Regions from separate parts of the Paenibacillus wuxiensis genome, predicted to be linked through region 1. Evidence: riboswitches for the same ligand, from Rfam matches in the RefSeq annotation. Region 1 holds a riboswitch; each other region holds the start of a gene.
The links. A riboswitch is a leader RNA that binds a small molecule or an ion and turns the genes downstream of it on or off. The one in region 1 is predicted to bind cyclic di-GMP.

Region 2: another riboswitch for cyclic di-GMP. It lies ahead of ABN764_RS19280 (CAP-associated domain-containing protein); the one in region 1 lies ahead of ABN764_RS09930 (4'-phosphopantetheinyl transferase family protein).
Region 3: another riboswitch for cyclic di-GMP. It lies ahead of ABN764_RS12220 (CAP domain-containing protein); the one in region 1 lies ahead of ABN764_RS09930 (4'-phosphopantetheinyl transferase family protein).
Region 4: another riboswitch for cyclic di-GMP. It lies ahead of ABN764_RS12385 (MucBP domain-containing protein); the one in region 1 lies ahead of ABN764_RS09930 (4'-phosphopantetheinyl transferase family protein).

The regions. Positions count from the first base shown of each region.
Region 1 is NZ_JBEFZI010000004.1:193,753-201,524, forward strand. It holds gene ABN764_RS09925 (stalk domain-containing protein) at 1-2,795, shown strand, start outside; cyclic di-GMP riboswitch class I at 3,366-3,452, shown strand; gene ABN764_RS09930 (4'-phosphopantetheinyl transferase family protein) at 3,536-4,291, shown strand; gene ABN764_RS09935 (non-ribosomal peptide synthetase) at 4,282-7,772, shown strand, end outside.
Region 2 is NZ_JBEFZI010000008.1:97,872-105,643, reverse strand. It holds gene ABN764_RS19300 (GNAT family N-acetyltransferase) at 1-541, shown strand, start outside; gene ABN764_RS19295 (SLOG family protein) at 727-1,287, opposite strand; gene ABN764_RS19290 (DUF6612 family protein) at 1,485-2,336, shown strand; gene ABN764_RS19285 (DUF6612 family protein) at 2,506-3,279, shown strand; gene ABN764_RS19280 (CAP-associated domain-containing protein) at 3,418-6,012, opposite strand; cyclic di-GMP riboswitch class I at 6,223-6,312, opposite strand; gene ABN764_RS19275 (macrolide family glycosyltransferase) at 6,651-7,772, opposite strand, start outside.
Region 3 is NZ_JBEFZI010000005.1:115,680-123,451, reverse strand. It holds gene ABN764_RS12245 (glycosyltransferase family 2 protein) at 1-335, opposite strand, end outside; gene ABN764_RS12240 (SGNH/GDSL hydrolase family protein) at 547-1,659, opposite strand; gene ABN764_RS12235 (alpha/beta-type small acid-soluble spore protein) at 1,823-2,110, shown strand; gene ABN764_RS12230 (NAD(P)/FAD-dependent oxidoreductase) at 2,186-3,103, shown strand; gene ABN764_RS12225 (class D sortase) at 3,294-3,941, shown strand; gene ABN764_RS12220 (CAP domain-containing protein) at 4,098-5,159, opposite strand; cyclic di-GMP riboswitch class I at 5,289-5,379, opposite strand; gene ABN764_RS12215 (SpaA isopeptide-forming pilin-related protein) at 5,509-7,772, opposite strand, start outside.
Region 4 is NZ_JBEFZI010000005.1:160,187-167,958, reverse strand. It holds gene mug (G/U mismatch-specific DNA glycosylase) at 1-146, opposite strand, end outside; gene ABN764_RS12420 (cold-shock protein) at 430-639, shown strand; gene ABN764_RS12415 (YbjQ family protein) at 781-1,095, opposite strand; gene ABN764_RS12410 (hypothetical protein) at 1,439-2,257, shown strand; gene ABN764_RS12405 (TVP38/TMEM64 family protein) at 2,413-3,063, opposite strand; gene ABN764_RS12400 (cold-shock protein) at 3,376-3,576, opposite strand; gene ABN764_RS12395 (ABC transporter permease) at 3,813-4,511, opposite strand; gene ABN764_RS12390 (ABC transporter ATP-binding protein) at 4,501-5,424, opposite strand; cyclic di-GMP riboswitch class I at 5,857-5,944, shown strand; gene ABN764_RS12385 (MucBP domain-containing protein) at 6,096-7,772, shown strand, end outside.

The sequences.
Region 1 (7,772 bases):
CTGTCTATATGGATGTTCCAGCCAATACAATGCAGGGCAGAACGATGGTTCCGGTACGCTTCGTTAGTGAATCGTTGGGCGCAACAATTAACTATGATAATAATGCAAAAGTCGTGCGTGTGACTTCAGGCAACACACCAACATATCCGGATCGTCCGACATATCCAGATGAGCCCGACTACTCCGGCGATCTTAGAGGCGTCAATTATGTGACAACACAGATCTCAGGCCAATCCGGAGATGCAAGCGATATTCGTGTCAGCTTCTCCAAGGAACAGTATGAAAATAACCTTGATCAATATCGCGTCATGATTGTTAAAGCGTCGAACTCCTTTAATTTGAACAAGGCTCGTTCGGTATCTTCCAACAATTATACCGTAGTGAACAAGAGCGGTGACGATCCTGTAGTCAGATTGGATTCCCGAGCACGTGACGTAGATGGAGACTACATCCGTACGAATGTGAAGTATGAAGCTTATGTATTGTCAGTGGGCAGAACGAGCAACCAACAGGTGCTCTCGAACCCATCTTCAACCTTTACGTTAGGCGACAACGCGGTTGCAGCGGCAACGAATGTGCAAGTGCGCAATGTGGCGAATTATAACGACGGCCGTGATATGCAGGTCAGCTTCTCCCGTCCTTCTAACGACAGCCCAATTCAAAATTATCGGATTATGGTCGTCAAAACGAAGGATGCATCTCGTTTCGATGCTTATGAAGCAGACCGCGTATCCAGCAATAATTATACGACCGTACCGAAGTCCAGCAACTCGACGTTGACGACAACCTTGAGTTCGACAACTAGAGATACAGCGGGTGACTTAATTCGCAATGGCGTACCTTATACCGTATTTGTCGTAGCTGTCAGCAATACGAGCTCGTATGCTAATAAGCTATCCTCCAGCTCATCTTCGATCACGCTTGGACAATCAGCTGGTGTTCCAGTGATTACGAAGGTCAGCCAAGTGGGTAATTATGGAGATGGACGCGATATTCAGATCATCTTTAATCGCTCTTCCGATGAATCGCGCGTAAGCTACTACCGGATTTTTGCAGTGAAATATTCGGATGCTTATCGCTTTGATTTGAACGAAGCAAACCGGGTTTCATCTAGCAATTATTATGATGTCTCGAAGAATGGCTATAGCATTACTTCAACATTGCCATCTAATATGCGTGATGTGAATGGCTCACTAATCCGCAGAGGGGAGACGTACCGCCTGTTCGTCATGTCGGTATCCAATAGCAATTCCGATTACAATGCATTGTCGAGCGCGTCCGACAGCATTAATATTTCGAATAACTCAACGGTTTACAGTGCTTCAAATGTAAGAGCAAGCGATGTTGGCGATTATAATGACGGTCGAGACATGATGGTTACCTTCAACCGGGCATCGGACGAATCGAATATTAGCCAGTATCGAATAATGGTTGTGAAGACGAGCAGATCGTACCGCTTTGATATATCCGAAGCGAACAACGTATCCAGCTACAATTATACGTCGATGAACCCGAATGGCAGAGACGTTAGCCTCAAGCTGAGCTCTACTGCGAGAGACGTAGATGGGGACCTAATCCGTAACGGAACCAGCTACCAAGTATATGTGCTTTCTGTTGGACGCGGTAGTTATGTGAATTCCCTGTCCAGCTCCTCAGATACGATTACGTTGTCTAACAATTCGACGGTGTACCCTGCAACGAACGTATCGGCAAGCAGTTTGGGTGGAAACTACAATGATGGACGGAACCTGAGTGTAACATTCAACCGTGCTGCAGATGAATCGAACGTGAACCATTATCGCGTCATGGTTGTGAAGTCTTCCAATGCAAGCCGTTTTAATCTAACAGAGGCCAATCGAGTTAACAATTGGAACTCATCTGTCGTGTATCGGAGTGGCAGCAGCTTGTCGTATGTATTCGATGCGGATGCAAGAGATGTAGATGGAGCACCGATTCGCAACGGCAACAGCTACCGGGTATTTGTTCTGTCTGTAAGCTCCAATAGTCAAGCGAACAATGCGTTGTCTGCTCCATCTCCAGAGGTGACGCTTAAAGGCAATGCCTCGGTTGATGTCGTGACGAATGTAGAAGCGAAGATTATTGGCAAAAACGGTAATGCCAGCGACATTGAAGTAGGCTTTAATGCACCATCCAGTAATTCGTACGTAAATGAATACCGTATTATGGTTGTCCGCGCAGATCAGTCCTATGCATTCGACGCATATAGTGCGGGACAGGTGAGATCATCCAGCTACATTCGGGTTGGGAATCAGAGTGGCTATGTAAGACAATCGCTAACAAGCGGCTTGCGGGATGTTCAAGGCAACGACATTCAAAAAGGTGTTGCTTACCGGGTATTTGTGCTTACGGTAGCTGACAATAGAAGCGGCTCCTCAAATGCCTTGTCTTCGCCTTCTGGTGAATTTGCCTTGGTAGATCAATTCGTGCAGGCACCTACGAATGTGTTTTTGACAAGAGAAGGGGGGAATAACTTCAAGGCCTCCTTCTCGAAGCCAAGCAACGACAGCGGGATTGCCTATTATGCATTGATGGTCGTTCCTTCTAGCTCAGCGAACTCCTTCAACCTGGATCAGGCGAATCGTTTAAGAGGAGTAAGCGTAATTGGCGAAGAATCTAGAATGTTCTCGCTGTCAGATAATGATGCATATGGAAATCCAATTCGCAGCGGCGTTGCCTATAAAGTATTCGTTATGTCCGTAGCGGATGGGCGCAATGCAACAGTGAATGCACTGTCCACCGCATCCAATGAAATGACAGTTGGTGACGGATATTAATCCCCATGATGTGAAATAGAGAAGATAGATAGATGGCATTCAATAAGAGCCTCGGAATGATTTCCGAGGCTTTTTATGTATCACCAAGAGTACAAGAGAGTTGTGTAATGAGTAAGAAATGACTTCAGTGCTGTCTATTAGGTAATTGGTAGGGGAGAGGGGGGGCTAAGCAGTAGTGGCTCTATAGGAAAATCGACAAATGTGTCGAGCAGTTGGAGGGGATTGCACGAATCTATGGGAGCAAGGATGGAGAGGATAGGGATGTTTTTGTCGGAAATAGGGTGAAACAACCTTGAAAATGACTATAAAATGACAAAAAATGATTTTTCGTGTCGAAAAATTGAAAAGTGTTATGAAAAAGTATTAATCTTTTCATTCGAGCAACCGATATAAAATATGGGTCTTGAGTTGGATAGGGGATGCGACCGTCCAACATGCTGATATGTAATATGTACTTTAGACCTATTCACGCGATACATGTCACAAGAACTAGTGCGTAACATTGCTATGACATTCTTGCCTGATAATCGATCTGCAACACGCAATGGATACATCAAGAAGAACAACATCAGGATTGAAAGGCAAACTCTTCGAAAGATGAGGACGCAAAGCCGCGGGCCTAACATCTTCACGGATTACGGCGGCCGGGTTGCCATTAATGTTGCGGTAACTACACAACGGTTATTCGGTGACAAGGCTATGCAGAATGGCCTTTTTTTTGCGCACAGAAGCTGGGGTAAATGATGGAAATTGTGTTGCTAAAATGGGACGAGTGTACTTCCTACGAAGACATAGATTCATTGATGGATCGATTTATCCCGTTCGTTACACCTGAAAAATACAAAAGGTTAGATAGACTTCGGAACCGTGAAGATCTTTATTGCACGGTTGCGGCTGACATATTGGCCCGCATGCTGCTATGTCGAACCTTGAAATGTTCGAATAACGAACTTGTTATTCACACTCATCCCTTCGGCAAGCCATATGTGGAGGGTGATCCAGTATTTTTCAACATCTCTCACGCCGGTGCGTTCATAGCAGTGGCATTGGATGAAGCGCCAATCGGGATTGATATAGAGCAAGCAGGAGAATGGAACATGGACGTGGCTAGGCTGATATGCTCGCCGCGTGAGTTGGAATTGCTTGCAAATACGAACGACAGTCGTGCGCGGCAGGAATTGTTTTTTTACATATGGACGGCTAAGGAAAGTGTTCTGAAGGCATTAGGAACAGGTCTCAGCCTGCCTCCTAGCACATTCGAGATTGTGCAGGAGACAGCTGTACCTATACAGGATAATCAATTATGGAATGTTGATCATAATTATGTAAAGCAATATGTCGTTCCTGTAACAGGCTATAGTATGACTGTGTGCGCACAGCATATGGAATTTGCCAAGCAAATAGAGTACATCACATGGGAGCAGTTGACTCATAGGTTTACGAAATGGGTTGGATCGTATAAAGGAGAGGACGAGAATTGGCTTTCATGGAATTGACAGTAGAACGATTGGCAGGCTATGACGTACATTCTATCGAACTGCCTGAGGAGACAATGCGTCTTCTGAAGAAGCATTCGGCCGAGCATTCGGTCAAGTTGGAATCCGTCATGTTCAGTGCGTGGGCAACGCTGTTGTCCCGGTTCTACAACTCGCAGCAAGTAACTCTTCATGCCGTTCAAGCGGGACACGGCAATGGCAACCATACAGTAGTCAGTCAGGATGACGTAACCTTGCAAGGAATTATGAGCATTCATAACAGCTTGTCGGCTTGCGCAGAAGGACGTAACCTGACTTGCTCTGAAATAGCTTCTGACAGTGATGTGGCAACGTATTGCTGGTACGGAGAAGATGTTCGGCCCGTGCTTCCAGAGGGAGAGCAGGTATGTGACCTGCACGGCTGCATTCAGCATGCTGCTGGAACGGGCGCATTACCAATGTTCACAATGTATTACAAGGAAAATCAGTTCCAGTTATCGACGGTAGAGAAGCTGGGGGAGTACTTCTTGCAGCTGCTGGATGAAGCTGTGAAGCATCCTCAGAAGCGTATTGGCGAGCTGGAAATGCTGACAGAACAGGACAAACGCCAGTTAATTGAGGGGATGAATCAGACTCGAGCTGAATATCCTCATACATTCACGGTTCAGGCGCTGTTCGAGGAACAAGCTAAGCTGCATCCGGATCGAGTAGCTGTCATCGAAGATGATCGCGAGTTGACCTATTGCGAGTTGAATGCTCGTGCGAATCAATTGGCGCGCAGGCTGCGGAAGCTTGGCATCGATCGGGAACAGTCTGTTGGTATTATGGCAGAGCGCAGTGCAGAGATGGTTGTCGGTATCTTAGCGATTCTCAAGGCGGGAGGAGCTTATGTTCCACTTGATCCCGATCACCCTCAGGATCGCATTCAATATGTCCTAGAAGACAGTCGTACGAAGCTGGTACTGACTAGCAGATCGTCAGATATAGATTTGCCGAATACCATCGAGCAGGTTCATATGGATGACCCGAGCCTTGCTGATGAATCTAGCGATAATCTGGTATCTGTGAATCAGCCAGAAGATCTTATATATATCATTTACACGTCCGGTTCGACAGGAAGACCTAAGGGCGTCATGGTTACTCATCGTAATGTCATTCGCCTAGTAAAGCGCACGAATTATGTGAAGTTTGGCGAAGGCGACCGTATTTTGCAGACGGGATCACTTGTCTTCGATGCCTCAACCTTTGAAATCTGGGGCTCCTTGTTGAATGGCTTAGGGCTCGTGCTCATCGATAAGACGACGATACTGGACGCTGAGCAGCTGGAGCAAGCGCTCATCCGCCATCAGGTAACGATTATGTTCTTGACGACGGCGCTGTTCATTCAATTGGTTGATCGCAATCCGCGCATATTTGCGCCGCTTCGCCAATTGCTTGTCGGTGGAGAGCTGATGTCGCCAAAGCACTTCTATCGAGCGGCTAAGGACTGTGCACCGATTGAGATTTCGAATATTTATGGTCCTACTGAAAATACAACCTTCTCTACTTCTTATCTGATGAAGGAAGAGGGAGACGGGACAATTCCTATCGGTACGCCAATTACGAACTCAACTGCTTATGTTGTCAATGATTACGGCATGCTGCAGCCGATTGGCGCTGTAGGAGAGCTGTGGGTCGGCGGTGAAGGCGTAGCACGTGGCTACTTGAATAAGGATGAGATGACACGTGAGAAGTTCGCGGATAGTCCATTCGTAGCTGGTGAGCGAATCTATAAAACGGGTGACCTTGTGCGCATGCTGCCAGATGGCAACTTGGAATTCGTCGGACGCAAAGATCATCAAGTGAAGATTCGCGGCTATCGCATGGAGCTCGGTGAGATTGAAGCGCAGATTCATACGCACGAGCAAGTAACGGAAGCACTGGTTGTAGCTTTTGAAGAGTCGCCTGGCCAGAAGGCTCTTTGTGCTTACATTGTAGCGGAAGAAGGCATGACAGCGAGTGTAATGCGAGAGTACTTGTCTTCGCATTTGCCTGAATTCATGGTGCCGGCATACTTCATGTTCTTGGAGCGCATGCCGCTTACGATCAACGGCAAGATTGATCGTGCCAAGCTGCCTCAGCCTGAGAAGCAGGAGCGCATGTCTACCGAATATCAAGCTCCTGTAACGGATACGGAGAAGAAGCTTGCGGCGATATGGGAGGAACTGCTTGGCATCTCTCCAATCGGCACAGCGGATCACTTCTTCGAGATTGGAGGGCATTCGTTGAAGCTGGCACAGCTGCAAGCACGCATCGCAGCTGACTTCCATATCTCGTTGTCCTTCAAGGAATTGTTCTCGAATCCATATGTCGGCAAGCTTGCTGCAATTATCGACGGAGGAGCACAAGAACAATACGAATCGATAACGCCAGCCGAGAAGAAGGCACATTATCATCTCGCGCCAGCACAGACGCGTATGTTCGCGCTGCAACAGCGGGGCGGAGTTGGCATGGCCTACAACATTCCACTCGTGTACGAAGTGAAAGGCCATTTGGATACCGGCCGCCTGAAGAAGGCTCTACACCAAATCGTAGAGCGTCATGAAGCATTCCGTACTTCATTCCATTGGGAAGAGGAACAGATCGTACAGAAGGTGCATGAGACAGTTGATATGGATGTGCCGATTATAGAGGCCGAGGGCCGTACTGCTGCTGAACTGGCGAATGAATTCGTCCGTCCATTCCAGTTGGAGGAGCAATCGCTTCTACGTGCTGCGATTGCGAAAGTGGCAGCAGACAGCTACATACTGATGCTGGATATTCACCATATCGTCTTCGACGGAACCTCGCTCAGTGTGTTTGCAGAAGAACTGGCTGCAATCTATAAGGGCGAGGAGCTGGCCTCAATCAAGCTGCAATATAAGGACTATGCGGAGTGGCAGTCCAAGCGTGCACAAGATGAACAAGCACATGAACAGTATTGGCTGAGTGTGCTTGAAGGGGACATCCCACTCCTGGATCTTCCATACGATTATATTCGTCCGAATGTGCAGTCATTTGAAGGCGATATGGTGCGTATAGCATTGTCTGCCAAGACGGTGGAAGGATTGAAGCAGCTGGCTCTCCGTCAAGGAACTACACTCTATATGGTGCTGTTGTCGGTATATAATGTGCTCTTGTCCAAATATGTGGACAAGGAGGATATGATTGTTGGCTGTGCGATTGCTGCTCGAACACATACTGATGTAGATCGAATGATGGGCATGTTCGTCAACACCTTGCCGATTCGCAGCTTCCCAGAGGGCGGCAAGGCCTTTGCTGATTATTTGAATGAGATGAAGGATACGCTTCTACTTGCCTATGAGCATCAGGAATACCCGCTCGACAGCCTGGTTGAACGCCTGCAGCTGAAGCGGGACGTAAGCCGCAATCCATTGTTCGATACCGTATTCGTCATGCAGAACATGGGGGATCTTTCGCTTCAAGCAGGAGATGCCGTCTTCACAGAGCTGCCTTATCATAA
Region 2 (7,772 bases), on a different contig from region 1:
AAAAATGTCTTATGCTGATGAAGACTTTGTTTTGTTATATAAATGGCTGAATGATAAAAAAATCCTAAGTTTTATTGAAGGACCAAGGACCAGATTTACATGGGAACAGATTATAGGAAAATATGGGCCACGGGCAAGAGGAGAGCATTATGTCACCCCGTGTATTATTGAATTTAATAATGCTTCTATAGGATATTTACAGTTCTATCCGTTACAACAGGATGAAATTCATGAATATGGAGCAAAGCTTGATCAACCGCAATTCGGACTAGATATATTTATAGGAGAGACTGATTTTTGGGATAAGGGAATCGGAACTCTGGCATTGAAACTTATCATTCGGTATTTATTTACCGAGCGAGAAGTTGAGGATATTTACATAGATCCACAAATCGTGAATGTCAGAGCAATCAAGAGTTATGAAAAATGTGGATTTAACAAGATAAAAGTACTACATGAAAGAGAATTGTTTGATGGAGAATATAAAGATACCCAACTAATGAGGATAACATTAGAGGAATTTATGATGCAAAATGATTGAACTAATGGCTGTATTCATTCAATGAACCAGCGGCAGTGTACTATTTTACAACACAAAGCTGCCGCTGGTTTTATAGAGTCGACCTATTACTTTTTTGGAACGATTAACTGAAGCCCCTGCTCCCTTACATACTTGATACATATCCGTTTTCACTAGACCAAGCGAATTTTATTCAAAACAATTTTTCACTCGAAGAACATGCTGCTTTGCTCCTCATCTGCAATCGCTTGAATTTCCTCTCCTCCGATATTGATATAGATATAGCCTTCTTCTTCTTGCTTCTTCAAGGCGCGTTCCTTCGTAAACTTCGGACTTGCCTCTCCCGAATCCTCATCATAGACGAGCAGAATGCCATCTGTCTTGCGGAACAGCAGCTCGTCCCTTGCGATGAACTGCCATTTGCCACTGTAGGGAGCATTACTCACCGTGCCATAGTAATCGATTCCGCGCATAATTTCTTCGAAATAGGTTTGCTTCTCCTCGCTCCACTGTGCTTCAGGATTGGCGTACGCCGTAATAATGGAGCATTTCAACTGCGGATATTGTTGTTTCAGCGAGATAGCAGCTTCGCAAGCCCATAAATCGACTCCATACTGGCCAGGTGTGATGACCCATTCTAATCCTTCTTCAATTAGCGGAATAAGGCGAGATTCTATGGCTTTGCGTATATAGGGAACTCCCTGATGTTTATTGTTATAAATGCCGAGTTCGTGAGCTCGGTAGCCGGTAACGAGTAGATTTTTCAATGTATGATTCCTCCGAGAATGTATCTATGTATATGATTATAAACGGTAGAACTAAAAATGATAAATATACAGAGAGTGGGACTAAATAGCTAGTTATTCATCAATTTGACACATGTTTTAGTTCTAAAATCCCTGTTACAGAGACGTATGAATTGGTTAATATGAGTAAGTATACTAACATTTAGGGGGAAAAAGTTTTGAAAAAATGGGTTGCACTATTGTTGGGGGCAATATTAGTAGTAAGCATGACGGCTTGTGGAGATAAAAAAGACGCTGCTGGAGCAAACAGCTCTTCTACAGCACAGACGACAACTGAGACAGAGAAAAAGGATGCTCAGGTTCCATCTGTCGATGAACTTATTCAAAAATCAATTGATGCAAGCAAGTCGCTGAAGGGTTTCTCCTCGGAAGGGCAAGTGAAGCAGGATATTACGATTAGCCAAGGAGATCAGAAGCAAGAGCAAAATACAGATATTAAGGTGAAAAGCGACATTACGAAGAACCCGTTTAACCTGCATCAAGAAATGACGATGTCCGTAGGTGGACAAGAACAAAAGATTGTTCAGTACATTACGAAGGACGGCATCTATTCGCAAATGAACGAGCAATGGACGAAAGCTGCTGACGTGAAGGCTGAAGTCCTGGAGGGTGCCGAAAAAGGAGTAAGTCCGGAGCGGTTTTTGGAGCAATTTAAGACGATTGCAAAAGATACTAAGGTTTCCGAAGAAGGAACTAACTATATCTTAACGGCAGACTTGTCCGGCGACGGCTTTAAAGAATTGGCGAAGGCGCTGAGCCAATCCGGCTCTGGTAGCAATCCGCAAATGGAAGCAATGCTTGAAGACATGAAAATTAATAGCATTAAGATGAAGTTTGGCGTCAACAAGGAGTCGTACCAGCCAACAATTTCCGATATCGACATGTCTATGGAAGCAGAAGAGCAAGGTCAGAAAGTTGAACTCAAAATGGTTATGACAAGCACATTCTCGAAGCATAACGAGATTGGCGAAATCAAGGTGCCACAAGAAGTATTGGACAGCGCTAAGTAATCGCAATGTATAGCCTAGACCGTCGAATCTACGGATTTGGCGGTTTTTTTATGGCATTAATAGTTCTATTCTACTAATTTCTGTTTCGGAATAGGGCTACGTTCACTTTGTCTGTCTATCGATATTGGTTACTATGAGGGAGCATACTAATTTTGGGAGGCAGACGGTTTTGAAGAAGTGGACGGCAGCACTCGTAGCGATCATGGTAGTACTAGGCATTACAGCATGCGGCAACTCAACACCTACGGCAGGAGAATTGATTCAAAAGGCTACGGATGCGGGTAAAACATTGACGAGCTATTCAATGGATGTCCATGTTGAGCAAGTGAATGGGATTCAAGGCGACAGCAGCAAAGAAGAAAAATCGGATATTAAAATCAAAACTGACTTTACAAAGGAACCGCTTGGTTTCTATCAAGATACGTCAATTGTGTCAGACCAAACGAACCAAACGATTAAACAATACTTCACCAAAGAAGGAGCATACTCTCAGGTCAATGGCGAATGGGCGAAAGTTCCGGATGAGTTGAAGAGCCAGTGGGAAATGAACATTAAAAGCCAAATGAGTTTGACGCAAAATCTCGATAAATTCAAGCCGTTAGAGAAAGATTCGAAGATTACCGTGGAAGGTAACGAATACATCATGACTACGGATATGTCTGGCGATAAAGGCAAGGAGTTGGCGAAGACGCTGTTGTCCGAGTCATCTGGTGAAGAAGCTGCGGAAGCGCTTGGCAAGATGAATGTTAAGACGCTTACCATGACATATGGCGTGAATAAGGAAACCTACTTCCCGACGAAGAGCGGCTTTACACTTGTGCTCGAAGGGGAAGAGAACGGACAGAAGATTTCGATCAGCATGAAGGTGACGAGCACGATTACGAAGCATAACGAAGTGGCCGAAATCAAAGTGCCGATGGACGTAATCGACAACGCTCAATAGGATACGATCTCGATTGTCGATGAAGAAAGAAAATAAAGTGATAGACTGAGAAAATATACACCCCGTAAAAGGAAAAAAAGAAGCAGAGATCCTATGTGTTAATCTAGGATCTCTGCTTTTTGTGTCATGATGAATATCTTATTGCTCGTGTATCACGCGGTACAAAACGAGTGCCGCCTGCGCTCGAGTGAGCGTTCCCGCCGGATCAAGTTTGTTATCGGTGGTTCCTTTGATAAGTCCTTTGCTCACTGCGTACACAACGGCTGTCTTTGCATCCTGTGAGATGAGTGCTTCATCCTTAAATCCAAGCGAAGCGCTTGAATGGGACAGATCAATTTTCAATGCCCGCGTAAGCATCACTACCATTTTTTCGCGAGTAATCGGTTTACGTGCCCCAGGCTCTGCAATCCGCTGTTCCCAAGTCTTTCCGTTATTCGTCAAGCGATCAAGCAAGGTGGCGAACTCCGCTTGGGTAATAACGTCGTTCGGCTTGAATGTGTGTATGCTGTCTTTGCCGCACAACAGTCCGTGAGCTGCAATGACTTCAATTTCATCCTTTGCCCAATGTGCAGTAAGATCATTGAAGGATCTTGCATGCTCTGCAATCGTGTAGGTGCCGAACTGCGTGACCTGGAAGGATATATGCTTCTTATCAGCTGCCTTCATTCCGGCCAGTTTATAGCTCCAAGCATTTGTTGTTACGCCTTGAGCTTCTGCGTACACGCCTGCCTTACGAATATCCTTTGTAGCTTCCATCAGCTTCAAGGAGATTTCCAACAGGATATTCTTTGCTTCTTGCGGCCCACGGATCGTGATCATCGGAGACGTAAAGGTCGTCTCGCCATGATGCTTGCTAAATCCTTTGTCCTTATGCTCTGCAAGAGACACCACAAGCTCGAGTCCGCTCGTTCCGATGAGTTCCACAATAGACTTGTTCGGAATGGTAATATCGAATTCGGCTGTAGACAGAAGCAAATCCTTGCCTGATTCCTGCAGCAGTTTGGCGGCCGATTTGTCCAGCGTGAAGGAGACTTCATTGTAATCCTTCATGCTTACATCGCTAATATCGGGTTGAACCTGCTTGGCATTTTTGTCCTGCAGCTGTTTTTTTACGGTATTCGCATTTATCTTGAACTCCGCATTCACTGCATGCTCCTTCATCGTCTCTGCCAATAATCCTGCCTTCATCGTCTTACCGGCTGGAATTGTTCCCACAGAAGTCGAAGGTGTAGAACTACTAGAACCTCTAGAGCCTTCAGATGAGGAAGACGAAATAGGCAACTCTGGCTTCGGATTCGGAACAGACGGCTTGATGACATCAACGGTAGACGAGTGAATGTAACCGATTCGGATCCGTTCATTGTTTGCGTTGAACAGATTCGCATTTACAAGATTGAAGGTATATTTCCCTTCTTGGTCGCTCAAGAAAGCGATGGTTGCTATGTCGCCGTCTCCTTCATAAGCGCCTCCGTTGAGATTTACGGAGTAATCCAATTGCTTCTGGCCATTAGGTAAATCGGTTATGTTCTTTGTCGTGATAAGTGGGACATCTGGATAGTTCAACTTTTGATAGGTAGCCATCGTAACGCTTGGCTTTATATCTAAGAGAGTCAAGCGGCTGTCATAAGTAAGACTGAATGAAGCTGAATATACTGCTTTCGACACAGAATATTCGACCTTTACATCGAATGGATCTCCTGTCAGAACCTTAGATTTGCTGAGGCTAGGAGATACAACATCGGGATCGGGCTTTTTATCGTCGACGGAATTCTGCGTGACGAAGTTCTGTGTGTAATATACATTTGAATTCCCCCCGAAGTACACACCCACCCCTAGATGAGAAAAGTCTCCCAAAATATTCGAACGATGTCCTTTCGAGTTCATCCAGTTCTCGTGAACGAAGATGGCACTCGACTGTCCAGCAGCAATGTTTTCCCCTGCCTTTTGGTATACGATTCCGTCCGCCTTCAGCCGATCGAACGGGGATTTGCCGTCTGGATTGTTATGATCGAAGAAGCTTCTCAGCCCCATATCGTCGCTATGCTTGCGAGCAGTTCCCGCAGCCTTTTCATTCCACTTCAATGGCTTCATGCCCTCGCGGACACGCACAGCATTAGCCAAATCGAGGATTTGTTGCTCAAAGCTTGTCTGCAATCGCTTGCTAGGCGTGCCAAAGTACCCCTTGAACGCCAGTTCCACATCCTGGGCAATAAATTGGACAGCCGTCACCGTATTCCCTTGATGGAGATCATAGAACACGGTTGCATACATACCGCCGACCTTGTACAGGCTATATTGTCCGCTGTTGTCCATATTGTAAATCGTATTGCCTTTCCTAATTTGACTGAGGGAAGATCCGAAGGCTGCCTCTACCTCCTGCTTGGTTGAACCGAATCCAATGCTTCCATAAGAATCATTCGCATTCGTATAGAGTGCAACGACCTTGTGATCCTGAACACCAACTTGTAAGTAATGTTTATAATCCTGATTGTAAATATACCACTCGAAGCCATATTCACTTAGATCCTTGCGAACCGGCAGTCCGATTTTTTGGAATAGTTGATCCTCGCTCATTCCTATGGTGATACCTTGCATTTGGTTTGCCCCTGCCTGCGGAGCATTGTTCGTTTTCGTGACAGTAATCTTACTACCGACCGGCTTATCCGCTGCATAAAGGGTCGGCTGATAGATAAGCATCCCGGCTAACAGCGCAGCGCTAGCTGTAATCGTCATATGCCGTATTCTTCTTGCTTTAATGTGTTTATGCTGTTCTTGGTACATTGCGTTGTTGGTTGCTGTACAACATGGCCGCATCATTTCATCTCCTATTCTTTTACATTCTGCGATCAAATGAGATGAACACCGGGGACGCTTTACAATAGCACAAAAAAAGCGCCACCCTAATGGCAGCGCAATAAAAAAAGACGCACGTAATGTCGCAATTAGGGCAACCCGGCTGTCATCGCATTGTGAAATACATTAGACCCGTGGCTTTGCGTCCCCTGCTTTCGCTAGGGTTTGCCATTATCCAAATGTTACAGATTAAATGTCTATAGTAACATGTAAATGAACAGCTTGTATACAACTGTGCCTATAGGTACGCAAAATTCATCAAGTACCAGGTCTATCAACCCAGTTCGATATTTATGTATCTGCTTGCTCCGGGAATACATATGTGATGTACGAGTTATCGCTCGGCAATTGTCTTTTTCATTGGCTCTCCCAGTCTACAACTTTATTTTCATCTAACAGTCGAGACCATATTTCTAAGGCTATTTCCATTGGATTCAGTTAGATTGAAGACAAACTCCCGTGATATCTATACCGCGGGAGTTCTTTATGTTTTTTGTCTATAGTTCAATACGAAATTATCAGATACCATTAAGACTTCGCTCGAATTTAGTTAAAATCACATTGGCCGCTTCTACTGCACCACCAGCATTCTGAAAAGTTTCTGACAGTTTTTGCGCATTTTCCTGATATGTCCGATTCGTCAACACCTCAGATACCGCTGCTGCCAAATATTTTGGCTTCTTTCCTTTCAACTGTAAACCTGCACCCAGTTGAGCAACCCGATCAGCCACTAATCCTTGTTCGCTATGTTGCGGAAATAAAACCATTGGAACTCCAAAATAAAGGCTTTCATTCACACTATTCATACCGCAATGGGTAATAAATACATCGGCTGTTTGCAATACCGATATTTGATCCACGACGTTATTCACTGTAAAATTTCTTGGTATGTTGCCAAGAGAAGCAATCTCCGTTTTTTCACCAACTGACATCACAACATCATAGTCCGTATCTGCAAATGCCTGAATAACTTTTTGGTAAAAATCTTGATTTTGATTCAGTATCGTCCCAAGTGAAATGTAGATTAGTTTTCTATCTTTTTTATTAATCTGTATCGACGGAGACTGTCTGATGGATGGTCCGACAAAAGCATATCGCTCAGAAAACGTATCCGCCATCGGCTGGAATTCTTTCGAGGTATAGACAATGGTGTCTGTTTCATTATTATTTTGAACAATCGATACAACGTTCCCTATTTCATAACCATGATTCTTTAACAACTGAATTTTTCTGTTCATTCGGGGCCAACCCACGATCATCCTCCATACATCGATGCAACCACGCTTCATCAGTTTCGCGGTGTACTGATTAAAAGCAAAGGTAGTAGTCGAACAAACATATGGAATTTCTAGTTTTTTAGCAAATAATTTTCCCCAAAAGCATATAGAGTCAGATACAATACAATCCGGCTGAATTTCCCTTAATTCCTGACATACCTTCTCATCCAAAGCGATGGTAGTATCGGCAACCATCTCAATTAATGCTGTAAAATCTTTGCCAACCTTGCGATCCAATTCCTTTTGTGAAAGCTGGGGCAAGAACTCATCACAAGCAATGAATGCAGCACCAGCACCTTCTATTTTTCCCTGAAATTCTAGAAAGGAATAGTACCAAACTTGATGGCCTCTATTGACTAACTC
Region 3 (7,772 bases), on a different contig from region 1:
AGAGAGTACATACTGCTGCCCATCTCATCCAGCGAAGAAAAGAACTTATTCTTATCAGGGAAGCATAGAAATTCCGTTGTATTCAACGCCATTTTCCAGCCCATGCACTCTTCCTCGATTTCCATGACCTCTATATCAACCTGTTCTGCGTCAAATGTAGGGACTTTGGAATCTCGAACCTCCCAATGGGGAACCAATTTTCGGCATATTTCAACAGAGCGATCCGTCGAGCCTCGGTTGATGAGAACTCCATGATCAAAAAGTGAAGCATGATGCTTCAGCCACCAAGGCAGTAAATATTCCTCATTGTAGAAGTGAGAGATTACGGTTCTCATGTTTTCCATACCTCCTTTTCCTATTACTATATGAATCTCAAATAATAGAAGCCTCTCATAATCGTTCCTACATACATACCTTTTTTCATCGTAATTGTCCGCTTCTGCTTCTTCCATCAACGCTAATACGATAAAAAAGGCGGCCCTTGGTTGGGCCACCTCTGAATCATTCCGTATGCAACTAGTTCCCTGCTTATTGTGTAAGGCTATGTTAAGATTTGCTTGCCAGTATTTCTCGCAGTACTGGCTCCAGTCCATCTGCCATCTGCACAAACCCTAGATCGGTAGGATGAGTGCCGTCCACGAAGCATTCAAGAGCATGCTGCGGAAGAAGCTGTTCACCATCACAGAAGTAGATATGACGATCCCCTGCTTGCCGCAAGGATTCCACTAATGTCATCTGCATGTGCTTGCGCACTTGATGCAGTCTGGAGTCGTCCTCATCGAAGCGTGTGAAGGAGAATGCAAGTCTCGATAATATAAGAATCGGTACTTCTGGATGCGCTTCCCGATAAATCCTTACGAATCGCGGCAGTGTCTCCGCATATCGTTCTGGAGAGACGCTGTTCGCTTCGTAGTCCAGAATAAGACAAGCTGGATCGGATATAGATGCAATAATATGAGCTAGCTCGGCCTCTCCTTTTCCATGGCCAGAGAAGCCTAGGTTAATGAATTCACGATTGATTCTTCGACTAAGAATGTTCGTGTAACACATTCCAGGACGCATGGCGCATGCCCCTTGAGTGATGGAGGTTCCGTAAACAATAACCTTGCCTGGATCCTCATAGGCAGGCGGGGACTCCACGATGGCATCCCTTTTCAACCCGACCATAATCTCCTCTACCCCTTGATACAGCGGGAAGTTCAGAACGACAAGCCTTTTCTGTGCTTCATCTCGGAAAAATAGGACAGACTCATACTCAGAATCTCTAGGATTCCATCCTGCCGTCGTACTTCGGTAGTGGAGATGTCCATCCGCTTCCACATAGCAATCGAAGCCGCACTGCCCCGTCGCCGACATATGATACATGTCGTGTGGGCCAGATAACTTCACCCGCAGGAACAGCTTCGAAGAGTCCGTCACGAAGCGGATCTGACCGCCTGCTGTATGATTCGCCAGCCATTCGACCCCCTCTGGAATCTTATGTTCGGGCGAGATGGGGAGTCGCCGATATCTTCCCTCCATAGACAGCCAGTGGAATCCAGCAATGGCAAACGGTGCTTCAAGCGGCGAATGCCAGACCACATCGGATGTGTTCGTCCTCTGCTGCTCCACAGTCAACTCTGCTTCCTTCACTTGTACATCTTGATATTCCGAATCCATTTGCAAGCTCCTCTCGAATGGTGTGCTTACCCAAACAGACACTTACTCACTGGATTAATTCTCCATAGTATTTTCCTACTCCTCTTCATTTCTTACATAATTTCGATTGGGAGGGGGAATGTATGGAGAGTATCTATTTTGAAGACACAGGAGGAACACCATTATGTCCCGAAGAAGTCGTCGAAAGCTGCTTGTTACAGGTGCCGAGAACAGCGTCAATGCTTTTAAAGCCGAGGTCATGCGCCGCGAAGGATTTGCAGTAGATCCGAACCGGCCGAATGATGTCAAATATGAGGTAGCTAAGGAACTGGGTGTGCCGTTGCAAGAAGGTTACAATGGACAGTTGTCAACGGAAGATGCAGGCCGCGTTGGCGGACGAATTGGCGGCACGATGGTGCGGGAGATGATTCGCCTTGCTCAGGAGAATTTAACGAGGCAGCAGGGAAAATAAGATAAGATCTCTTCCTTGGCATGCCAGGCATTATTTCATGAAATAATCATTCAGAAACGGTAGGAGTGTCTGCTTATGTGCTATGAGAGCATTATTATTGGTGGCGGCATTGCCGGGCTGCAAGCTGCCATTCAGCTGGGGAGATACCGACACCGCGTGCTGGTGATCGATAGTGGTTACGGCAGATCTACGATATGCCGTTCCTACCATAATGTGCTCGGATGGCCTGAGGGAGTGTCCGGTACTCAGCTTCGTCTTTTGGGTAAACGGCAGGCCTCATCGTTAGGCATACATCTGCTTGAAGATACCGTGACGAGTCTCGCTCCTAATGGCGAGCATGGCTTCACCGTGACGACAACAGAGAACGGCCTCTTCACAGCAAGTACACTCCTGCTCGCCACTGGAATCATGGATCGGCTTCCATCCTTGCCCAATCTCATGCCCTGCCTAGGCCTTACGGTGTATGTATGCCCTGATTGCGATGGCTATGAAGTGACCGATCGACGAACCATTGTGCTTGGTTCTGGCCCTACCGGAGCTGATATGGCACTGATGCTATTGTATTGGACTCGCGACATCGTCTATGTGAATCACGAGCAGAAGCCCCTCTCTGCTGATCAAATGCACCAATTGGACGCACAGCAAATTGAAGTAATTGAAGCACAGATTGAAGAAGTAGTATGTAAGGGAGAAGGTATCTTCAGTGGCGTGAGACTTTCCGATGGAAGGATCATTGATGGAGAGCGTGGATTTGTTGCCTTCGGAGGCAATGAGGTGAAGTCCTCCCTCGCAGAGCAGCTTGGGATAGAGCGGCATGAAAATAAACACATTATGGTGGATCCACGTACGAAAATGACCAATGTTCCCAACGTATGGGCGGCAGGAGATGTGTGTGTGCATTCGGAACAGGTTACGATTGCGATGGCGGAAGGTTCACAAGCTGCCATTTGGATGCATAAAGCAATCCTTCAGCAGGCTTCCCCTAAGGAATGATCTTTGTCACCTTAAACTACTAACGTCACCTTCAAGCAATTTCTTACTGCAATTGAGTTTGGGGGTTCGTGGGGGTTCGCTGGCTTGCTATCCGATTCCACACGAAACCGCACCTACCATCATGGTGGGTTATGGAAAACATATTGCTGCATACGGTACAATAGAGGCACAGACATAGTGCGTTAAGGGGGTGCCTCTTATTACGAAGAAGAATCAAATCCTGTCCAGATTGCTCGGTGTCACGGCTCTATTGTTTCTCTTTGCTGGGTTAGCTCTTATCCTATATCCGAAGTGGAATCAATACAACGAACAACAAAGAGAGCTTCGGCTTCTTACTGAGTGGGACAACTTGCCGCAAGACAGCATTCAAGTAACCTCCAAGACACAAACCGATTCAACCACACCAAAAAAACAGGAGCCTAAATCCATTGACGGTCTCCTTGTATATGGGGCAATATCGATCGACAAAATCGATCTGCGAGAACCTATGGTAGAAGGAGCCACACCTGCTTCTCTCAAGGCTGGAAGTGGAATCGTTGTCCCCGGCCGAATGCCGGGCGAGATCGGCAACTTTGTATTGGCGAGCCATCGCAGTCTGACATTCGGCAGACACTTCAACAGACTCGACGAGTTGAAAAAAGGCGATAAAGTTCAATTAGAAACATCAGATCAGACCTACACGTATACGGTGCAATCGAAATCCGTCGTTACCCCAGAAGATCTGTCCGTTCTCGATCAGAATCCAACGGATCGGGAGTTGACACTCATCACCTGTGATCCAATCGACACAGCCACACACCGGCTTATTGTGAAGGCTGTCATGGAGAAGACTCCGTAACGCCGCAACAATCAAAGGCGCCTTCAACACCACTGTCTCTGTGGGGTTGAAGGCGCCTTTTTTCATGCATGTTCTTACCTATTTGGGGGTTCTCCAAGTCTCGAAAATGACTTGGGACATGGACATCCCCTTCTGTCACATCGATACCACGGCCTGCTAGCTTCGTGGTGTATAGAAGTTTTCCGTGTAGTAGACTTTCGATTTACCTCCGAAAAATACGCCCACACCCATTCGCGAATAATCTCCTAAAATGTTAGCACGATGCCCTTCCGAGTTCATCCAGTTCTCATGAACGAAGATGGCACTCGTCTGGCCGGCGGCAATATTCTCTCCTGCGGACTTATATACGATTCCGTCTGCCTTTATTCGATCGAACGGCGACTTGCCATCCGGATTATTATGATCGAAGAAGCTTCTTTCTCCCATATCACCACTATGCTTGCGTGCTGTTCCTGCGATTTTATCGTTCCATTGCAGCGGCTTCTTGCCATTGCGTACGCGAACTGCGTTCGTTAAATCGAATATTTGATGTTCGAAGCTTGTCCGCAATTGCTCGCTAGGCGTTCCGAAGTAGCCCTTGAACGACAATTCCACAGCTTCAGCAATAAATTGGACAGCTGTTACCGTGCCGCGCTGATTCAAATCATAGAACACCGTCGCATAAGCGTCGCCCACCTTGTGCATACTGTATGCTCCGCCGTTATCCTTGTAATTGTAGATGGTATTCCCTTTCTTAATTCGGCTGATAGAAGACCCGTAGGCTGCTGTGACTTCCTGCTTCGTCGAACCAAATCCAATGCTTCCATAATCATCTTTAGCATTCGAGTATAGAGCTACAACTTTCTTGTTGAGCACACCGACCTGCACATATTGCTTATAGTCCTTGTTATAAATGTACCAATCGAACCCGTACTCGCTTACGTCTTTGCGTGCTGGTTGTCCCAGTCGCTCGAAGAGCTGCTTCTCACTCATTCCGAGCGAAATGCCCTGAATCTTGACTCCTGCCGCCTGTGGCACATTCATCAATTCCGATGCAGCAACTCCGCTTCCGCTTGTTTCATCCGCTGCATAGAGGGTTGGCTGTGGCATGAACATGCCGAACAGCAATGCAGCACTAAGCCCTATTGCAATTCTTCGCTTGCTGCCTACCAATGATTGTTTTTCTTCTACTTGCCAGTTTGCGTTGTTGTCAGTCGTTTCCGTACAACGTGTCCGCATCCTTACCATCTCCCATTCTTTGACGTTATCCGCTCGAATGAGATGAACACCAGGGGCGCTTCTTGTATATACAAAAAAAGCGCCACCCTAATGGCGGCGCACTTAAATAGACGCTCGTATTGTCGCAATTAGGGCAACCCGGCTGTCATCGCATTGTGTAAATGCATTAGACCCGTGGCTTTGCGTCCCCTGCTTTCGCGAGGGTTTGCCATTATCCAAATGTAACAGTTATATGTCTATGGTAACATGCAACAGAACTGCTTGTACACTCCTGAACGATTGTAATCTTCTGTATGTGGACAGAATAGTAGACTAACCGCCAAGGAACTCTCCTTGGCGGGTCATCATATCAACGTCTTACAAATAATCGCTTCCGAGCAATCCACATGAGTGCTGCGGCAGTAATGAGAATCATACCGACGATTGGCGATACAGGCGCTTCTTCACCAGTTTGCGGCAGCTTGCTGCCCGGCTTAGGATTCGGCTTCTTCGAATCCGTCTTGCCTCCTAGATCTGCAGCATCAGGATTTCCTTCATCATCCTTGTCACCGTCTGGATTGCCCATGCTTCCATCCGGCTCCGTCGTATTTCCTGTATCGGGATCTGTCGTCTCACCAGGTACCGTAGGCTGATCAGGGTCAGTCGTCGTTCCAGGCGTTGTTGGCGTCTTTGGATCTGTAGGATCGACGATCTGCCCAGGGATCGTTGGAATGTTCGGATCTGTCTTAGGAGGTGTCTTGTCGCCTGGCTTGCTTGGCTCCCACGGTTCGTAAGGATCCGTCTTGCCCCCTCCCCCTCCATCGGTATAACGAACATTCTCGACCGTAACGACAGTCAACTGCCCTCTCGTAATTTCGAACCCATTCAATGTAGTGTTGCGAATATAACCGCTTGGAGCCTCTGTTTCCTCGAAGAAGTATTTCCCCGGCTTCAAGGCTGGAAGGGATGCTTCTCCGTTTGTATCCGTCGTTAAGATCGGAAGCTCTGCTCCTGACTCATCTTTAACCGGATGCTTCTCCGTATCCAGAAGGCGGAACTTGGCACCAGACAGCTTTTTCTCTTTATTCTCATAAGCAATCTTAATAAGCCTCACTGAACCCGTTGGCGGCAAATCAAGTGTGTTACGTACCATGATTACTGCTTCCTTGCCGGCATTCACATCAAACTCGATTAATTCCGTGTTCAACACATATCCGACTGGCGCCTTCGTTTCTTCTGCATAATACTTGCCCGGATACAGGTTCGGAATCGTGATTTCGCCATGCTCATTCGTGATTAGCAACGGCAATTCCGCGCCTGCTTGATCCTTGACTGGCTGCTTATTCGCATCCAGCAAACGGAACTCCGCACCTGGCAATTTCCTTTCTTCGTTGGCTGCATCAACTTTAACCAACTTAGCAGTTCCGGTCTTAGGCGCTTCAGGCTCACGTGTATTCGGTACCTTCACTTCAGCTACTGCCTTCTTGCTTACTGTGAATTCGAATAAATCACCGTTCAACACATACCCTACCGGTGCCTTCGTTTCTTGCGCGAAGTATTGGCCTGGATTCAGATTTGTAATGATTAATTGACCATGTTCATCCGTTACCAACTGTGTCAATTCTTTGCCTGTTTGATCCTTGGCTGGCTGCTTATGTGCGTCAAGGATACGGAATTCTGCACCAGGGAGTGTTGTATTCGTGCCTGCCGCCACTTTAATGACTTTCACCGATCCTGGAACCAGTTTGTTCAAGACGGTAACCGGTGTGTCCGTTCCGTTCTTGACTTCAACTGTAATCGGCTGAGTATTGAGCACATACCCTTCTGGCGCTGTCTTTTCTACTAAATAGTAGGTGCCGCTCTTTAAATTTTCGAAGTTCAGGATACCATCTGCAACAGTTTGCTTCGTAGCAATGATATTTCCTTTCGCATCTTTAAGGACAAATTCCGCACCAGAGAGCAACGCACCGCCAGCTTCATCTTTCTTAGTTACAGTAATGGAGCCAGGAAGTGGTGTGTTCTCAACCGTACGTGTTGCTAATGTTGTCTGATCCTTTTTAATCTCAAATTGTATTGGCTTTGGATTTGAATCCAACTTATATCCCTCAGGAGCCCTTACCTCAATAAGTTGGTATTTGCCTCCGGGTTGGAGTTCTTTCAGCCTAAGCTTCCCGTTTTTATCCGTCTGCTCATCCGTTCTACCAGGAACATCCTGATACACGTCATGTTCATCCTTTAATTGAAGCTTGAAGATGGCACCCTGCAGCCCCTTGGATGGATAATCCGCATCGACCTTGGTCAACTCGAATTCCCATACGCCTTTCGTGTTTTTGATGACTTCTATTTGTCCCTTTTGAGTAAATGTGATCGAACTCCATCCATCGCCCTGGAGTATATAGCCATTCGGCGGGTTAACTTCTTTAAGCATATACTTTCTAAATCCCTTATTCGTAAAAGTTGCTTTACCATTCTTATCGGTAACAACTTTATCTAATAGGATTGTCCCTGATTGATCGTATAGTTCGAATTCGACACCTTCAAGCTTAATGTTTGCATTACTAGAATCTACTTTACTAATAATTAAATCGCCGCGACCTGACGGATAAGCCCCGCCTCCCGCTCCGGAAAGGCGAA
Region 4 (7,772 bases), on a different contig from region 1:
GTCAGACCTGCTCGATAAATGATCTGCCAGAATCGATTGCGTGGATTCGCATAATGATGCCCCGTCGCCCCTGATCTCAAGCTTGGATTAAAGCCAACGAACACAATACGCAGATGCGGTGCAAGATGATCGGGAATGAAATCCATGGACATGACCTCCTTCGCTCATTTACAACATCATGAGAAATTAGAAAATTTCGCATATTTTTCGAAGTCGACTCACATAATAGAAGAGCGGCAACATGCGAAAACGCTCGTGAGCTGCATAACATTCGTTTTCACTGTACCGACTGCGCTTGCAGACATACTTGGAACTTGCCGAGTCAACCGTGAATAGAAGGGCTGTCCATAGGGGCAGTTCTTTTCATTCAGCCCGCGCTTTTATTTATCCCATCTCATCAGCGCGCACAAATAAAAGGAGGGTTCTACCATGTACTATGCAAAAAAACAACCCGAGCCAGTTCCCGAGGAGCAAACATCCATCTGGCAATGCAGTCAGGACGGCTGCCCCTGTTGGATGCGGGAGAACTTCACATTCGACGACACCCCCATTTGCCCGATCTGCCAGTCTACAATGGTTGAATCGTCGCGTATGCTCCCTACACTAACGAACAACACCAATTATGCCCACACGAAGTAGAATCGCTCAGCTTCGACGTCCGCGGCTGGCTTCATCCGTCTATGGACTGAGGCTGGCCGCATTTTTTTACAGCGAAAGGTCTGTGCGCTCACAATGAGACACAGACCTCTTATTTATTCTTATTTTGTTCTAGCGCTTGTACTAACGAACAACGACTGCCGTACCGCTTACTGCAACCATCAACATGCCTTCTCGCACCACTTCATAATCCACGTCAATGCCGACAATTGCGTTGGCGCCAAGTCGTCTTGCCGCATCCTTCATTTCTTCCATCGCAATGACACGCGCTTCCTTCAATTTGCTCTCATATGCACCAGAGCGACCGCCTACTACATCACGCACAGAGGCAAGGAAGTCCCGTACGACGTTGGCTCCCATGATTGTCTCTCCCGTTACAATATCTATATATTCTACAATTTCTCTGCCTTGAATCGATGGTGTTGTCGTTACGATCATCATTTCATTCCTCCTAAGGGTAGGGTAACTTGAAGTTCTTCATACATTCACTGTTTTCTATAGTATCCAGTATACAGCGAGCCATTCACAGTACCTATTGATTAATATGACAATCCGCCCTTATTTACTTACATTTTTGCAACATGCATCTGTTGATGCCTCTACTCTGTCCAATCAGATATCCAGACTACCTTGACAAGACTCTATTTGTTTGGTTATATTTTACATGTAAATAATATATCGTAATTTCTTGCGACGGAAGCACCCGTAGGAATGGGCAATCATGCCCTTCTTGCGGGTTTTTTTGTTGTCCTGAAGTTAACGACCAAGAGGAGGTTTACAAATGAAACAGAGAGGTTGGCAAGTCTCAGCAGTACTGCTCGCCGTGTTACTTCTACAGCCATTGCTATCCGCTGTATCGCATGCAGCAAACAAGGAATTATCCCCCACAGCGAAGAACGCATTGACGAAGATAGCTGAATCCGCTACCCCAACTCAATCCAGCTCCATAGACTCCATGTATAGTGAGCTCATTTCCTTGCAAAATCAGAGCCTGCAGCGAGACAGCACTCTGAAGCGGATGCAAGCAAAGAACAAAGAAAACCTGACCAATGTACGCAGTAAGCTTCAACACTGGGATACCGACAAGATTAATAAGCTCGACGCCTCTCTAAAGCAAACAAGACAGCGCTACGAACCGCTATTCGCTTCATACCAGCTCCTGAACGATCAGCTATCCCGCATGGGCTCCAAAAAAGACGACAAAAAAGAAATGCTGCGCAAGCAGCGCGATATTGTGAAGGCCGCAGTGCAATTAGCAAGAATGGACATTAAAACAAAGGTAGAAGCAGTAAAGAAGGCACGTGAGGGCAAATCAAAATTCGTAAAACGCGTACGTGATATTCTGGCAGGCATCAATACCGTGAATGCCCAAATGAAATCAGAACGAAGCACGGTTAGTGAGTTACAGAAACGCACTACGCCACTATGGTCATCGCTCAATCAAGCAATTAAGAAGGGAGACGCCAAAAGTTCACTTCAGTCGCTAACATCCCTCGTCTCCCTAATTCGTCAAATCGATCAGTCCAAAAAGAAGCTGGAGCAGCACGAGTCACGTATTACGGAAATTGTAAACAAAGCAAAAGGCACCTTCACTTCATGACATAATACAGGCTCTACGGTTCACGCCAACTGTAGATGGTCGCAAATAAAAATCCCCGGAGTTATCCGGGGATCATCATTCACATGCAGCTGCGACGTTGACTAGACGGAAGGGCGCAATCATTCTACCTCCAGCCGAGACCCTAATCGCCGTTTTTACACTGACTGCTTATGCTGTTCTAAGGCAGCGTCTATATGCCCTTCTTCATCAGAAGTATGCCGTGTGAAGCGTGCTTCAATTTTTTTGCTAATCAACAGAGACAGGCCTATAAATAGGACGACAAAAATAAGTTGCAGTGGATGATCAATAAATCGTTGTATATCGTGACCAATATAGGATACGGAGAATACCATGAGCGCCTTGCCAAAGAGAATCGCAATGAAGAAGGAGCGGATTCGCATGCGCGCAACAGCCGCGACCATATTAATAAGAACGAAGGGACCTACTGGGAAAATACTAAGCAAGAAGACATAACTGAATGCATTATGACGCACCCACAGCATGCTCTTCTTCACCTTCGGCTTCTCAGCCCAGCGGGCGAGCAACGGGTGGCCTGCTGCCTTGCGCACAATGAGGAACGTCAGCATGCAGCCGCTCACAATTCCAATCCATGAATAGAGAAATCCGAGCCACAACCCATATACTGCAGCATTCACACCTACAATAACGAGGGTAGGCAGCGGCGGGATAAAGGACTTCATGAACGTCAGTAATATGCCCGGCAGCGGCCCGAAGGAACGGAATTGCTCCAACAACGCCTTCAAATGCTCTTCTGTAAAATAAGAAGTTATCTCGGATAGTTCCATGTTGTACGTATCCACCAGCCTCTATATTTATCTGTCCAAAAATTGCTCAATATGATTGCCATTGTCATACGAGATGGAAGCTGCCATAAGCTCGCTTCGAACAATAGCATAACATACTTCATCCCCACTATACTGCCTTCCACAACAAAAAAGATCGACAAATAAATGGCGTGGCTGCGAACAGAACTAAAACGAAGCGGAAACACAAAGAGCCGCCCCTGAGGGCGGCTCTTTGCTATTCATACGGCATCTCTGCCGCATAAATTAATAAATGCCCCAAACCTTAGGTCTGGGGCATTGTAATTTCGTGTCTTACAGCTTTACAACGTTCTCAGCTTGTGGTCCACGGTTGCCTTCAACTACGTTGAACTCAACGCGTTGGCCTTCGTCCAACGTTTTGAAGCCGTCGCCAGTGATTGCGGAGAAGTGTACGAATACATCGTTGCCGCCTTCAACTTCGATGAAACCGAAACCTTTTTCTGCGTTGAACCATTTAACTGTACCTGTTTGCATGAACAAATACCTCCTAAAATTTACATGACCTCTTATTTACATAAATAAATAAAATTCACATATTGGACAAGGTTATTCTAGCTTCAAAATAACCCTCTGCAATATGTGAATCAGGTCAAATTTGAATATAGTCATCTTACCACAAGGTTACCCAAATAGCAATTCCTGTTTTTTAATTTGTTTTAATTTCCCGTTGTCCAAGTCTTCTCAGGCTCAGACAACGTCAGCGTATTCAACTAATTGACCACATCTACGTGCTCAACCTTCTTTATTGTCATGTACATTACGAATGCACCGATCAGCGCCAAGATGATCGGAACGATAATGATTGAATTCAGCGAGACTCCCCCATTATTCGAGCACACGATGGAAACAATGAGCAAGGAAGACATGATCGTCGTCGGTGTCGAATATTTTCTCATGCCGAAATATAGCGGAATGAGGCTCATAATGCTTGCAGCCATTGCATTCATGATCAACTTCAATGCCCCTCCCCCAATTATCGACAAAGTCAGGGGCTCTTGTATAATGGGTACAATTGCATTTGCTGTCAACAAGATCGCGTTGAGCACAATTTCAGACACAATAATATTGCTAAATGTGAAAATGGCGATAATGGCCAACTTGCTGAGGAGGATCTTTTTCCGACTTATTGGATACATAAATAGGATGTTTATTGTCTTTGATTTATATTCATCAATAATGAACCGAGATATCAATACTGCTGCAAAGACGATAAAGATCATTCGTACAAATGAATCCACACCCACAAAAAGGGCAGTGTAATCCGCGAAAACAACTTCTTCCATCATGTTAGGACTGTATAACATTAAGAATAAGATGGCAATCGCGATAATATTTGCAATAATTGCGTTTCGAATATACCCTCCTATGTGATGCTTCCGAAGCTCCAAAGCTATCAAATTACGCAACATGATCGCCTCCATCCAACAAAGATAAGAAGTATTCCTCTAAAGAGCTGTTTTTCTTATGGATCGATTCTATTAAAATATCGTTCACGACCAGTTCCTTCGTCAGCACTCCCTGCTGGATATTCGGATCATATACTCGAATTATGCGCTCATCCATGACTCGTAGATTGTGTATGCCTAGTTTATCTTCGAGCAGGAACGCAGCTCGCGTGCAATCATTCGTCACAATCTCAATATATTCGCTATTTTTCATACGAACCTCATCCATAGACACTTCTGCAATTAATCGACCCTTATTAATGACACCAATCGTATCTGCAACAAGCTCAATTTCACCCAGCAGATGACTTGATATCAATATCGTTGTACCATATTGTCTGCTCAGCATGAGAAGCAAATCGCGTATCTCCTTAATCCCTATCGGATCCAGCCCATTAATAGGTTCATCCAACAGAAGCAGCTCCGGCTTCGTTGCGATCGCTCTGGCGATCCCTAGCCGCTGTTTCATTCCAAGCGAGAAATCTTTAACTGCTTTATCACCCACATGGTTGAGCTTCACCAGCTCCAATGCCTCATCTATGGCCTTCATGTTGTGATATCCCATGTACTCGCAGTGCAGCTCCATATTCTCTCGTGCCGACAGCTTGTCATAAAATACAGGGTATTCGATAATTGTCCCCATCCGAGCCAGCAGATGATACGACTTAGGGGCTAGCGCTTCCCCGAATACTTCAATTTGACCCATTGTAGGCTTAATTAAGTTCGTAATCATTTTCATAATTGTTGTCTTACCGGCCCCATTCGGACCCAAAAATCCATATATCTCTCCTTGACGGATGTTCATATTCACATTCGAGACAACCTCTTTGTCTAGGAACGTCTTCGTCAAATGATGTGTACGTAATAAATACGTCATGCCAGTATCTCCTCCCGCTCAATGCGTGCTTCCCGATGACTTTATTGTATGAGGCATTCCTCTCTAATTCCTTACTCAATCCTTACAAAAATCTTAAGCTCTATTTGCTCTTCATTCAGTCTCACTCGACACACCTTGGTATTCCTGAAGCCAATTGCTAGATTATCTGCTCTACTCATTATCGTACGGGCATTGGAGCGTTTCAATCCGTTATTTCCTTCTGATAGCGATGAATAGTTATTAAGTTGGAGGCATATAGATGGATTATCAGGTATGGATCAACTCTAGTAGGTTAATACTTGTAGTATGTATACAAACTAGTATTTTCTTATCATTGACAAATTGTTCCTCGTAACCTATATTGAGCTTGATAGTTCCCTATGCCTATGATTACAGTCATCTTCGCTTGGATAAGAGGTGTTATGATTGATCAATCACATAGGGCACACTAATCGAAAGATTAGGCCGCAAAGCTTCGGAGTCTAACGGTTCTACGACCTATGATAGTCCGGCTGCAACTAACAATTCTGTTACTTGCAGCTGGACTTTTTTTATTTATGTGAAGTTCTGGCGGAATTAACTGTCCGTTGAGCTATATAAATAAGAATGAGGAGGCATGGACTCACTTCGGTAGGGGAGGAATAAAATGAAAAAATGAGGTGGCGAATTGAATGAAACGTAGAGTAAAGTTGGCCGTAACATGGCTGTGCGTATTTGCCGTGTTCTTCGGGTTTATTCCTCACACACTGCAAAGTGCAGATGCAGCCGCACGTGATCCAATTTGGCCAGAGCCAGGTGCTGTGAAATTAAGCAAGACAGCGAAGCCAACCGGGACGCCAGGAGAGTGGCAGATTACTCTGACCGCCGAAGGGAAGAACGTTGAAGCCGGTGACACCGATGTTGTACTTGTCTTAGACAAGTCAGACAGTATGAAAAGCTACAAACGGTTAGACAATGCCAAAAAAGCTGCGGAGAAATTTGCAAATACACTGCTTTTGTCCAACGTCAAAACAAGAATTGCTCTTGTCACGTTTAGCACCAGCGCAGAGGATACATCATCTGGATTCCTTGGCCAGAATGATAAACAGCAGCTCCTGAACAAAATTAAGGGCATCTCGGCTTCCGGAGGGACAAACATACAAGGCGCTCTCAACACAGCACATCAGTTACTAACTACAAAGAGTTCAGCTAAAAATAAATTTATTGTGCTGCTTAGCGACGGTGCGCCAACGTTCAGTTCTCCTGCAAAAAAGGCCGCTCCTTATTCATGGCCCAACAACAAGTATAACTTTGTACTGTCCAACTTTGACTACACCAAGACTATCGGATCCGGCAGCAGCTATGAATTATCCTCTGGCTTGTTGGGGGATCGATACAAGGTAGATAACTATACGGTTAAGGACAATGGAATTCCTACGATATCTCAAGCCAAAGCATCCAAGGATGCAGGAATCACCATTTATTCGATTGGGCTTGAGGTCGGCAATGATGCTAACGCTGTATATGTATTAAAGAACAGCGCTTCAGCAAACAACTATTACCCATCTGACAGCGCGGAGCTGGAGAAGGTTTTCTCTGAACTGGCAGGGAAAATTTCCTACGCGGCTGAAAATGCTGTAGTCAAGGATCCGATGGGTGAAATGTTTAACCTTAATTTCAAGGGTAATGAACCTGTTGAAAAGCAAGACTATACAGCATCTCAAGGCACGGTGAAATGGGATGCAGCTTCGGAAACGTTTGTATGGGACGTTGGCAACATTGTAGAGGGAAGTCCGGCAACCCTGACATATACCATCAAAATGGACTCTTCTAAAAATCCGAGTGCCGATGTCAATTACCCGACAAACGGACGTACCACCATGGAATACACAGATGTGAATAGACAACGTACAACAAAAGATTTTGAAGTGCCACAAGTCAGCTTCGGCAAAGGCTCCATTCTTGTGAAAGGCTACAAGGTTAATGAACAAGGCGAGCCTATTAACGCAGACGGCAAGGTTGTCGAACGTGTGGATCTTGCAGAGCAGTTGTACAGCGAGTCTTTCACTGTCAATGGGAAGGATGCGCTGGATATAGGGCCGAAGTACAAGGTTCCTGCTCCGAAGCTTGATAACTATGTGTTGAAAAAGGGCACCGACCCTACAGAAGAAACGTTAACACTGCAGGAACCTAACAAAACAGTATGGTTCGGATATATGCTAGCTCCACAAAAGCTAACGATTAAGTATGTAGATAAGGATACCGGCAAGTCCATCGCTAACGACGACACTTCTCGCTCTGGTAAGATTGGCGAGTCTGTTACGTTGAAAGCTATCGACATCCCGGGCTACACGCCTGAGAAGGCGGAA